2 regions of the Pseudoalteromonas sp. S4492 genome follow, and region 2 is predicted to be linked to the other one. Evidence: predicted binding sites of a transcription regulator. Region 2 holds the regulator's gene; the other holds the start of a gene.

Region 1 (3,180 bases), on a different contig from region 2:
GTTGATTTTACTCTCCTGAAGTTCAGGTAACGGCGGTAATTCATCTAAACCAGCTAATGAAAAATAATCTAAGAAAGCGGATGTGGTAGCATACAACGCTGGGCGCCCTGGCACTTCTTTGTGGCCAACAACCCGAATCCACTCTCTTTCTAATAAGGTTTTAATAATTCCTGAGCCAACGGTCACACCCCGTACTTGTTCAATTTCACCACGGGTAATAGGTTGTCTGTAGGCAATCAAGGATAAAGTTTCTAGTAGTGCTCTTGAGTATTTAGGTGCGCGTTCTTGCCATAAGTTTGCCAGCCAAGGGGCTAAACTGGCACAGGCCTGAAACCTGTAACCGCTGCCAACTGCAACAAGCTTGATGCCTCGGGTTTGATAATGCGTTTGAATCTGTTCGATTGCATTATTAATGCGTGGCATAGATACGCTTAAATCAGCTAATACTGTCTCTTTTAAATGACGTTTAGACACAGGTTTTCCAGCAACAAAAATCGCGGCTTCTATGATTTCGACTAACTGTTCATCACTGATACGTTTTGTGGCCATTGCTACTAAAGGTCATTTTAAATCACTAACGCACTATTATGACAGAAGTCAGCCAAGGTTGGAAAAATTATTGTAAAAAAGCCAGTGTAAAACACTGGCTTTGGGGGATTTTTATGAATAAATATTGAAATTAGCTTTTTTTGACCATTTCAAGGGCATCATCTTCTGCCACATCGCTGCCATATTTGCTAATGTAGCTAATGAACTCGGTGCGACTTACACGCTTATCTTTGTTGCTATCCATGTAGCCAAAATGATTTGCGATGTCGTCGTCATCCGCTTCTTCAATAGAGATGTAACCATTTTTATCGTTGTCTAACGATTTAAAGTCACTTTCGATCGGGTCAAACTTAGCGATTTCTGCTTTAAATGCTGATTCAGACACCTCGCTATCTGTTGCCACTTTGCCTGTATTTAACTGCATGTAGGCGTTAAATTCTGTACGGCTAATTTGCTCATCCATGTTGGTATCGATGTTTGAGAAATGCTCCCAAATTGCATCGTCATCTGCTTCTACTTTCGAGATATAACCATCATGGTCGTTATCTAGGCTGCCAAAATCGCTGTCGATTTTTGCTAAAGAGTTACTTGCAGAACATGCTGATAGGCTTAATGCTGCTAAAATTGTTGATGCTAAAGTTAACTTGTTCATAAGACATTTCCTTGTAGTCGATTAGATTCAGTTAGACTATTTCAAGTTGAATGCCAAAATGCCTTATTGACTAAAATCAAGCACTTACAACTAAGTTAAGTTTTGGTTAAGCCTATGATTTAGAAAGCTTTTCATGGATTGCTGTAATTTTTTCATAAAAAAAGCGCTCCGATGAGCGCTTTTTACAAATCGCTAAAATGTCGCGATTAGATAGCTGCGTTTTGGTAACGCTTAACGAAATCTGTTACTGCTTCGCCATTACATTTTAAGGTATTTAAGTTACCAATTTTTTCACGCACAGGTGTTAAACCTTGCTTAAGTGCAGTAATACAAAGCTGAGTTTCTTTTTGCTCATTTTTAGCAAACACTTCAACAGCTGCTTTTGTTGCTGCTTCTTGTGATTGTGCTTTTTTAGCAATTTCACGGATATCTGTGCCGTTACATAAAATGCTTTGTGAAAAACGTGACATTGAAATGCCGTGTTTTGCTGCTTCTTTACGTGCAGCGGTAAACCCTTCGTTCGCACTTAAGCTACATAACTTTGATTCGATACGGTTATCAGCTGAAAAGTAGTGCGGGTTGCTTGCTAATGAGCCAAATGAGATACATGCAAGAGAAAGCATCACTAATTGTTTTTTCATGGTTTACCTTTAAATAGTACATAATATGAACGGGTGGTTTGCGCGCATTATATAAACAAAAATCAGTAGATCAACTGAATTATTTATTTAATTTAATAATTAATAATGAGTTAACAATGTCTTTAAAATAAGCAGCAATTGATCAACATTTACTCAATTTGATTTTCGTAATTTGCTCATGAATAAGCCCTAGTTTGATGATAGAATTGCGCTAAACGAATAATCAAAAATACAGATAGGTAAACCATGAAGGTAATCTCATTTAACATTAACGGGCTGCGCGCTCGTTTACACCAATTGCAGGCCGTAATTGATAAACATCAACCAGATATCATCGGCTTACAAGAAATCAAAGTGCACGATGAGGCCTTCCCTCTCGAAGACGTACAAAAAATGGGCTATCACGTTTATTTTCATGGTCAAAAAGCACATTACGGTGTGGCAATGTTATGTAAGCAAGAACCTAAATCTGTAGTAAAAGGTTTTGCAACCGATACCGACGAATCACAGCGCCGTATGATCAGCGTAACAGTGACACAAGAAAATGGTCGCGACTTAACGGTAATGAATGGCTACTTCCCGCAAGGTGACAACATTGCCCATGAAACAAAGTTTCCTTATAAGCGTCAATTCTATAAAGATTTAATGACCCATCTAGAAGATAACCACACGCCTGATCAAGATGTTATCGTGATGGGTGACATTAATATTTCGCCAACTGATCTCGACATTGGTATTGGTGAACCAAACCGTAAACGCTGGTTAAAAACAGGTAAGTGTTCTTTCCAACCTGAAGAGCGTGAATGGTTAAGCACGTTATTAAACTGGGGCTTTAAAGATACCTTCCGTGAACTTTATCCAGAAAAAACAGAACAATATTCGTGGTTTGATTACCGCTCAAAAGGGTTTGATGACAACCGCGGTCTGCGTATTGATGTGATCTTAGCAACCCCTGCTCTTGCTGAGCGTTGTGTTGAGTCTGGTATTGATTACGAGTTGCGCGGTATCGAAAAACCATCTGATCATGCGCCAATTTGGTCAACATTTAACGCATGATAGACACACTGCAATGGCAGCTCCCATTGTGGAGCTGTGTGGCTATAATAATTTGGCTCAGCTTTGATAAGCAAAGCGCATCACATTTGCTGGCAACACCGATAAGACAAGTGGGTGTACTCGCATGTGCCCTTGTACTTGCGGTACTGTGGCGTATTAAAGCAGGCATATTACCTGGCCTCGAATTGCATATTTTGGGGGTCACCGCAGTGACCCTAATTTTAGGTTGGCGACTGGCTATTTTTGCAAGTACCTTGGCGAGTTTGTTGTTAGTGCTGGTTG
Region 2 (3,180 bases):
GCACTGCGTAACTGTTTACAAAATTCTTTATCTTTAAGTCTATCAGCAATTGTTGATAAGGTCTTTAGGTGAAGCTGACAGTCACCATCTGGTACGATGAGTGCCACAAATATATCAACCGGGCGGTTATCAATAGCATCAAAATTGATGGGTGATTCACTCACTATGATAAACGCATGGGGTTCATCGGCACCGCTCATTCGACCATGGGGAATAGCAATACCGCGACCGATGCCGGTGCTGCCTAGTTTTTCTCGGTTGAGCAAAGCATCTAGGATATCTTGTTGCGATAAATGAGGAAGCTGCTGGTGGGCCAGTTCGCTGATATATTCAAGAATTCTTTTTTTGCTATTAAAAAGGACCGCAGCTTTGCTGCAGTCCTGGTTAGTAAGTGAACTTAGTTTCATAATTTAATGTCGAGCTAATTTCTCTTTGTGTTTAATGACTTGGCGATCAAGCTTATCGATCAGTGAGTCAATGGCTGCGTACATATCTTGATGTTCTGTAGAAGCGAACAATTCGCCTCCGTTTACATGTAAAGTTGCTTCTGCTTTTTGGCTTAATTTTTCTACATCTAGAATGACATGAACATTATTTATATGGTCAAAATGCCTTTCTAGTTTCGCAAACTTGGTGTTTACATAGTCTCTTAATGAATCAGTGATTTCTACATGACGACCAGTTAAATTTAGTTGCATAAGCATTTTTCCTTCTATGTAAAACGTCTAAATCAAACTCTTGCGCTGATTAGACGGAGGTATTGCTAGAGACTCACGATATTTTGCAATTGTACGTCTAGCTACTTTAATTCCTTGCTCAGCCAATATATCTGCAATTTTACTATCACTCAATGGTTTAGCTGAGTTTTCTGCGGCCACTAACTTCTTGATTAAAGCGCGTATTGCCGTAGAAGAACACTCACCACCATTTTCGGTGCTGACATGGCTTGAGAAGAAATATTTCAACTCAAAAATACCCCTCGGGGTATGCATATATTTTTGCGTTGTTACACGTGAAATTGTCGATTCATGCATTTCGACCATTTCAGCAACATCATTTAGCACCATCGGCTTCATCGCTTCAGGGCCGTGCTCAAAGAAAGCTTGTTGTTGTTGAACGATACAGTTGGTTACTTTTAATAACGTATCGTTACGGCTTTCTAAGCTCTTAATAAACCACTTTGCTTCTTGTAAGTGAGAGCGAATAAATTGGCTGTCGCTACTCGATTTTACTGAGCGAGACATAGCCGCATATTGGCTGTTTACTCTAATCTTTGGCATACAATCTGGGTTTAACTCAACCACCCAGCGACCTTTTACTTTTTTCACTGATACATCAGGTATAACGTACTCAGACTCTTCGCGTACTATGCTATCCGCAGGCTTAGGATTTAAGCTGTGAATAAGCGTCATCACTTCTTTAAGCTCATTTTCTTTAAGCTTAGTCTTTTTCATCAAAGTGCGATAGTCGCGACTCGCTAATAATTCGATATGCTCAGATAAAACCATTTTAGTTTCAGCTAAATATGGTGTGCTAGCGTCAAATTGACGAAGCTGAATACACAGGCATTCTTGTAAACTGCGCGCGCCAATACCAACAGGATCGAATAATTGTATTCTTTTTAAGACCGCTTCAACTTCATCAAGTTCGATTTCTTCTTCATCGTTATTTTGATTAAAGCTTTCGACAATATCTTCACAGCTGATCGTTAAAATACCTGAGTCGTCTATGGCTTCTACTATGGCTACGGCAATCGCTTCGTCAGTTGGGCTAAATGGCGTGAGCTGTAATTGCCACATTAGGTATTCTTGTAGGGTTTCAGTTGATGCGCCTTGGTAAATAGACTCATCTTCAGGCATAGGTCCTGATGATGTTGATGGGGCAGCACTCATGTACTCGTCCCACGTGACGTCCATTGCTAAGTCATCACTTACGGTGTCTTTATTGAGGGCGTCACTGCTTTCTTGCTCGTATTCGCTAGGTGCTTCTTCTGCAGACGCGCTTAGTTGCATATCGTCAGATTCAGCTTTTTGCTCATTCTTACCGATACTTTCTTCGTTGTAATCAGCCTCTTCCACTTCAAGTAGGGGATTACTATCAAGCGCTTCTTGAATTTCTTGCTGGAGATCCAATGTACTGAGCTGCAACAAACGAATCGCTTGTTGCAGTTGTGGAGTCATTGTAAGTTGCTGGCCCATGCGCAGCTGTAATGATTGCCTCATGTATCCCTAACAATCCTTTTTAAGTTATCGATGACTGTGCTGTGACAGTTAAAAAATTATCGATTTATTGTCATTGTTATAAGTCTAGCAGATGCTCTAGTCGGTGGCGTAATGGTTACAGCCTGAATTGCTCGCCTAGATATACATCACGTACAGTTTGGTCAGCTAATACGTGCTCAGGTGTGCCTGATGCAATTAGCTCCCCATGAGAAACAATGTAGGCTTTTTCACAAACATCAAGGGTTTCTCTAACATTATGGTCAGTAATGAGTACCCCAATACCGCGGTTTTTTAGGTGCTCAATAATTTTCTTTATATCTAACACTGAAATTGGATCAACACCAGCAAAAGGCTCATCTAAAAGGATAAATTTAGGATTTGCGGCTAATGCGCGAGCAATTTCAACGCGGCGACGTTCGCCACCTGACAGCGCCATACCTTGGCTGTCACGGATATGTTGAATGCTAAATTCGTCGAGTAAGCTGTTTAGCGTTTCTTCGCGGGTGGTTTTATTTAGATCTTTACGGGTTTCTAAAATTGCCATCAAGTTTTGATAAACCGTCAACTTTCTAAAAATTGACGACTCTTGCGGCAGATAACCAATACCTAAACGTGCGCGGCTATGCATTGGTAAAAGCGTAATGTCGTTATCATCAATGCTGATTTTACCTTTGTCGCTAGGTACTAAGCCTACAATCATATAGAAGGTTGTCGTTTTACCTGCGCCATTTGGACCAAGTAAACCAACAATGCTGCCAGCTTCAACTTCAAGGCCTACATTTTTAACCACTTGGCGGCCTTTGTAGCTCTTAGCTAAAAGCTCTGCTTTTAATGTGCTCATGGTTGGCCTTTGTTATCTTTTTTGTTTTCAACTGGAACGAGGATCGTGTGTACGCGATCTGTTGAGTTTTCGTCTTTTTCTGCGCTGATCAGCTGTTGAGCCATATCGTAGGTAATG

What was found. The regulator sigma-54, encoded in region 2, starts transcription at its own class of promoters, with help from an activator protein. The targets are predictions, from matches to a motif close to GTTGGCACGNNNNTNGNNT.
Region 1: the regulator sigma-54 is predicted to act here: its motif matches at 1,241-1,259, upstream of CWC28_RS18935 (EF-hand domain-containing protein).

The regions. Positions count from the first base shown of each region.
Region 1 covers NZ_PNCP01000064.1:35,914-39,093, forward strand. Annotated here, with positions in the region: gene scpB (SMC-Scp complex subunit ScpB) at 1-549, opposite strand, end outside; gene CWC28_RS18935 (EF-hand domain-containing protein) at 680-1,201, opposite strand; gene CWC28_RS18940 (hypothetical protein) at 1,408-1,842, opposite strand; gene xthA (exodeoxyribonuclease III) at 2,089-2,898, shown strand; gene CWC28_RS18950 (energy-coupling factor ABC transporter permease) at 2,895-3,180, shown strand, end outside.
Region 2 covers NZ_PNCP01000019.1:93,626-96,805, forward strand. Annotated here, with positions in the region: gene ptsN (PTS IIA-like nitrogen regulatory protein PtsN) at 1-407, opposite strand, end outside; gene hpf (ribosome hibernation promoting factor) at 411-698, opposite strand; gene CWC28_RS05965 (RNA polymerase factor sigma-54) at 726-2,222, opposite strand; gene lptB (LPS export ABC transporter ATP-binding protein) at 2,338-3,063, opposite strand; gene lptA (lipopolysaccharide transport periplasmic protein LptA) at 3,060-3,180, opposite strand, start outside.